Regions from separate parts of the Bacillus cereus group sp. RP37 genome, predicted to be linked through region 2. Evidence: riboswitches for the same ligand, from Rfam matches in the RefSeq annotation. Region 2 holds a riboswitch; the other holds the start of a gene.

Region 1 (3,207 bases), 1.6 Mb from region 2:
TAATCGACAATCCATAAACCAAAGTCTCACTCGGAGTCGTAATACTAAAACCAGTCGTCTTATAATCAAGTTTCACCGTATCACCAGTGTAGTCTTTCGTGAATGAATCCATTTGTACGATAAGCTCTGCATCTTCATATACAACGTCATCTGCATCATATGTATCCCAAATTAAATCCACATCAACGAAAATACTACAAGAGTTTGTCATTGTTCCTCTAATGCGAATGATCTTTTTGTCTTCACGTTCTAATCTATGTATAGCTGCTTTTGCTTCATCAGTAATACGAATGTTCATGGTATCCCAACCTTTATTTATATTTCCTTTATTATTGCAAAAACAGGAGCAATAGGGAAGGGAGAAGCATTGGAATAAAAAACGAGCAAACAAATTTGTTTGCTCGTTTTACTTTATTTTAGTTCACATTTATCAAGTGGAATCACTTTCGTTTTCTTCGTAAATTTATATCCTAACCATAGTACTAAGAAAAGTGGTAAACCGATATAAGAAACGAGTACACCGTTCCAATCGATTGATTCGCCCATAAATGCGCCGTAGTTTTGACCTAAAATTACGATGACACAAAGTGCAAATGCGAAGATTGGACCGAACGGGAACCATTTCGCTCTATATGGTAAGTCTTTTAAATCTTTACCTTGAGCGATATATGCTTTACGGAAACGGTAATGACTAATTGCGATTCCGACCCATGCGATAAAGCCAGACATTCCAGATGCGTTTAATAACCAAATGTATACAACACCGTCACCGAATAATGAGGCAATAAAAGCGATACTACCGACAATTGACGTTACGATTAATGCGTTAACAGGTACACCGCGGCTATCTAATTTACCAAGAAACTTTGGTGCTTTTCCCTGGCGAGCTAGATCCCAAAGCATACGAGTTGATGCATACATACCAGAGTTACCAGCAGACAGTACTGCCGTTAAAATAACAGCGTTCATAACAGAAGCAGCAAAGGCAACGCCCGCTTTTTCAAAAATAAGTGTAAATGGACTTACTGTTACATCGCTTGCAGCAAGGCTTTCAGTCGTATAAGGAATTAATAAACCGATAACGAGAATCGCAAGGATATAGAATAAAAGAATACGCCAAAAGATCGAGCGAATTGCTTTTGGAATGTTACGCTCTGGATCAGCAGTTTCACCAGCAGCTACTCCTAATAATTCAGTTCCTTGGAAGGAGAAACCAGCAGCCATAAATACACCGATAATTGCCATAATGCCGCCATTAAATGGTGCATCTGCAACAGTGAAGTTTTTAAAGCCAACAGATTCGCCGCCCATAATTCCAAAAATCATCATGAAGCCGACAATTAAAAAGATAATAATAGTAACTACTTTAATAAGTGCGAACCAATATTCAGATTCACCAAACCCTTTAACAGATAAATAGTTTAAAAGGAAAATAATAGCTAAACATAATCCACTCCAAATAAGAGAAGGAGTATCTGGGAACCAAAATTTCATAATTAATGTTACAGCAGCTAGTTCAGCAGCAATTGTAATGGCCCAGTTATACCAATAGTTCCATCCAAGTGCAAAGCCAAGTGATGGATCAACAAACTTTGTTGCGTACGTACTAAAAGATCCAGTAACAGGCATGTAAGCTGCGAGTTCAGCTAAGCTTGTCATTAAAAAGTAAACCATAATTCCAATTGCGGCGTATGCAATTAATGCACCGCCAGGACCAGCAGAATGGATAACACCACCGCTAGCAAGAAATAGTCCGGTACCGATTGTACCACCGAGAGAAATCATCGTAAGGTGACGAGATTTTAATCCGCGTTTTAATTCACCCTGTCCTTGTGTAGTTTGCGTTTTAGAGGTAGATTGATTTGTTGCGCTATTCATGTTCAACACTCCTTTTCTTGTAGGTTAGGAAGGAGCGGGGGAGAAAAATACAAAAAACCGCCAAAGGAATTTGGCGGAACGTTTCACAAATAACCACCCCATCATACCCTTCCGTTAAGATAGCACCCCACGTTTACACGGTAATTTTGTAAACGTGACAGTTCTGTTCCTTTCGGAGACAGCCCCAGCTTATACTTCCAGAGAAGAAATATAAACTTCGGCAACTTTTCCTTTCAAACGAAGTCAGGGACATTCTCAGTGTCTCGTCCGTTTTACTTTTAAAAGTCGCAACCTCTACCTCATCGGATTGATGAGGATTTTATATATTGCTAAGATTTTTAATATATGGCAATTGTAATGAGTTTCTGAATATATTGCAAGATATTTTGTTAGGAAAAGTCAAAAAATATCGGTTATTGTATAGGAAACGCTTGCAAAACTCCACCCGAACCTACTGTTATGTAACAAAAAATAAAGAAAGAAATTGTTATACAAATGTTTCGCAAAAAATATTGGAAAACCCTTTAAAAATAAAAGAAAATTCTGAAAATATAATTCGACATAACTATTAAAAGAGGATTATTCCTTAAATTCGTTTCAAAGAATAAGTATAAATTTGATAAATAGAATGAATATTCTTTTTATTTCTGATAAAATTGAGGTATTGTTTAATTGAAAAGGGGAAATCAACATGAAATTAGAAACAGAAAGGCTCTATATAGTGCCGTGTACAAAAGAGAGTATTCACGTTGCTAACGAGCAAGGATATAATAGTGGTCCACATATTGTAGGGCATGTAGAAAATATAAAGCAAGATAAGGATTTATTACCTTGGGGCGCGTGGTATGTCATTCGAAAAGAAGATGACATCGTTCTAGGTGATGTAGGGTTTAAAGGGAAACCAAATGAGGAACATACAGTAGAAATTGGTTATGGATTTATTGAGAAATATTGGAATAAAGGGTATGCAACAGAAGCTGTAAGAGAATTAATAAATTGGGCTTTTCAAACAGAACAGGTAGAAACAATTATTGCAGAGACACTTCTAGAAAATGATGGATCGATTCGTGTATTAGAGAAATTACATATGAAAAGAATTGGCACTACAGAGACAATGATAAATTGGAGAATGGAAAAATAAAAAATACCGCTCGAAGTATATCGGGCGGTATTTTTATCGTTATGGTAGCATTTGCTTTTGATCATTCGGATATCCGGCGGTCGATGCGTTAGAATGTTTGGAATGATTGCGAACAGCAATGAAAATAGAAATAATAACGACAAGACCAACTGCCACGTAAGAAAGTGAAATAATAGTTGGATCCACTT
Region 2 (3,207 bases):
CGCTCACGCGAACAGCCCCCCTTTTTTATTCATAAAAAAAATCTTTCCCATTTCGAAAAGACTGTTCGGTAATATATTTTACCTTATCTTTCAAAATGGATTCCATTTTGCTGGATTTAGCACCTTGCTTTCTATAAGCAGGTTGCCGAGCTTCGTTGGGCCAGTTCCCTCCGCTTCTCTTGATAAGCTTTGTATTTGTATTTTATCACAATTCTGATTTTTTTCAATCCTAGTTTTCCGATATATTTTATTTATTTTATACCACCATTTAGAGGCCGTACAATTCTTACCTCAAAATCCAGCAAGAGAAAAGTGCCTTGCTGCCTGTAAACGCCCAATTGATGGGGACTAATAATTAGTGGGGAATGCCCACACTGATTATAGTTTCACTTTATAAAAAAGGAATTGCCCCTCAGAACAACTCCCTTTCCTTACTTAAACAAGTTCTTTAATACGTATGCGATCGTTCCCAATAATATTTTCATATGTTTCACGCTCTACAACAATTTGTGATGTTCCGCCTTTCGCGAAGACGACAGCTGGTCTACGAATCCGATTATAATTATTTGCCATCGAGTACCCATATGCCCCTGTACAAGAAATCGCTAGTAAATCGGCAGAAGCCACTTTCGGTAGAGTAATATCCCAAATCAACATATCTCCACTCTCACAGCACTTCCCAGCAATCGAAACGATTTCCGCATTCTCATCATTCCCTCGATTCGCTAACATCGCTTCATAACGAGCGTTATATAAAGCTGGTCTTAAATTATCAGTCATCCCACCATCCACTGATACATATTTCCGAATACCAGGAATGTCTTTCACAGATCCGACTGTATAAATTGTCGTTCCAGCATCACCTACAATACTACGGCCTGGCTCAACCCATATTTCTGGCAATGGATAATTACATACTGTAAATTGTTCTCTCACTGCATTTGTTACAGCTCGCACATATGTCTCAAGAGTTAATGGTGTATCTGACTCTGTGTAGCGTATTCCGAATCCTCCGCCCACATTTAGCACTTTTACTACATAGTTCGTTCGCTCTCTCACTTCTTCTAAAAATTGATGAAGAACTTCAATCGCTCGAACAAATCCAGCCGTTTCAAATATTTGCGATCCGATATGTGAATGAATTCCTAACACATTATAATTTGATTTTTGTAAAGCAAGTTCAATTGCTTGCATCGCTTGACCATTCGAAACGCCAAATCCAAATTTCGAATCATCTTGACCTGTTGTAATATATTCATGTGTGTGCGCCTCTACTCCAGGCGTTACACGAACTAATATGTTCACAAATTTCCCGTGTTGCACTGCTAAATCATGCAAAATTTCTAATTCCAAGAAATTATCTACGACAAAACAACCAACATTAGCCTGAAGAGCCATCACGATTTCTTCTTCTGTTTTATTATTGCCGTGAAAATGAATACGCGATGCTGGAAATCCTGCTTGAAGCGCAGTATATAATTCTCCTCCAGAAACAACATCTAATGACATATTTTCTTCACGAGCTACTCGGCACATCTCCATGCACAAGAACGCCTTGCTTGCATATGCTACTTGATAAGAGAAACCACTTTCTTTAAAAGCACGATGAAACGCGCGGCACTTTCCTCGAATAGACTCTTCATCGTATACATAAAGTGGTGTGCCGTATTGTTTTGCTAGCTGCGTCGTATCGCACCCTCCAATTTCTAAGTGTCCTTGCCCATTGATTCGGCTCGTGCCGTGTAAATACATTTGAATTCCTCCCTTATTTCCTCTAAAACTCATAACCCCAATCTTCTATTCATTGCAGCACGCTTTTAGATAGACAAAAAACGCGCGGAACAATGTTCACACGCGTTTCTTATTAGGAAAAATATATATTGAAAAAATAAACGAGTTGTTATCTCCTCAAAATAAGAAACCGCATCAACATCTCCAAATAGCTCTCCATAAAATAAATCTTATGACAGTACTACATTTATTCAATGCAGTCCCAATATATGAATAAGATGGTTATTCTTATATTTCGGCAATAGTCCCTTTCAACCTATGATCACAGATTCCATTAAATCTCCCATAGCTTACTCTTTCCTATCGCGGCCTCTACCTTTGAGAGTAGATGAGGTAAGTCTATTTAATTTTCAAACATCTAATTGTTGCTATTAACAATACCAAAGGACCATTTTATTTGTCAAACAATTTTTTATATTGTTTTTTTACAGTTTAGTTTTGTATCATCTGGTAAGCGCTTTACTAAAATCTTTGTCACTTCCCATTCGCCTTCTTCGTTATTAAATATAATCGTTACCTTCTCAAATGGTGGAGCAATTTTCCCAGCAACTCGTTCATACTTCGTCACTTCAATACTCGCTTGAAATAAATATGTACCGCTATACACTTTTTTTAAACTAATAATTTTAGGGCATTGATAAGGCTTCAAACTCCCATATTGTTTTTCAATCGCTTTATTTATTTTCGGAAATAAAACAGAATAAAGGGCATCTTCCATAAGAGGTGCATCATATTGGGCTACTGACACACTCGGTGAAGCAAAAAGTATAACACTACTGCATACTATAAAATATAATAATTTTCGCATTATAACCTCCGTATTATTACACGATTCTTTCTGCGCACGATAATTATCATACATAGAAACTCCGTTTTATTGTCTCCCTCTGCCCTTTTTCTACTCAATTATTATAAAAAAGCCCACAACTCTCTTTTATTTTCGTATAATGATACTCATAGTATAATAAACATAATAACAAAGGACTGTTCGTATATATAAAATGAGGCGCTAATCAAACCGGCCCACAAGAACTGTCATGCTTTTAGGAGAGGAGTATATTATGCTACAACGTCTGTTTCCAAAACTGCGATTCGCACTCATTGCAGTCGTTTTATTATGGATAAAAACATATATTGTGTACAAGCTAGCATTTGATATTAAAATTGATAATTTCTTTGAAGAATTTATGCTTTTTATTAATCCGCTAGCTGCGTTACTTTTATTTTTCGGTTTTGCTTTATTCGCATCTAAGCACCGAAACAGAATTATAATTGGAATCAGTTTTATACTGTCCTTTATTTTATTTGGAAATGCAATGTTTTATGGGTTTTATAACGATTTCGTTACGTTCCCAGTTTTATTCCAAACAAATAATATGGCTGATTTAGGGACGAGTATAAAAGAACTCTTTACGT

The links. Region 2 has a riboswitch for lysine ahead of lysA (diaminopimelate decarboxylase). Riboswitches for the same ligand answer to the same signal wherever they lie in the genome.
Positions count from the first base shown of each region.
Region 1: it holds a riboswitch for lysine, as region 2 does, so the genes downstream of both, QCI44_RS12635 (amino acid permease) here and lysA (diaminopimelate decarboxylase) in region 2, are expected to answer to the same signal.

Region 1 covers NZ_JARVHP010000001.1:2,380,119-2,383,325, forward strand. The annotation lists gene QCI44_RS12630 (iron-sulfur cluster biosynthesis family protein) at 1-298, opposite strand, end outside; gene QCI44_RS12635 (amino acid permease) at 412-1,878, opposite strand; lysine riboswitch at 1,991-2,183, opposite strand; gene QCI44_RS12640 (GNAT family N-acetyltransferase) at 2,570-3,019, shown strand; gene QCI44_RS12645 (sulfite exporter TauE/SafE family protein) at 3,059-3,207, opposite strand, start outside.
Region 2 covers NZ_JARVHP010000001.1:3,982,882-3,986,088, forward strand. The annotation lists gene QCI44_RS20985 (YezD family protein) at 1-7, opposite strand, end outside; SAM riboswitch class I at 81-189, opposite strand; gene lysA (diaminopimelate decarboxylase) at 436-1,752, opposite strand; lysine riboswitch at 1,933-2,114, opposite strand; gene QCI44_RS20995 (DUF3888 domain-containing protein) at 2,204-2,599, opposite strand; gene QCI44_RS21000 (LTA synthase family protein) at 2,853-3,207, shown strand, end outside.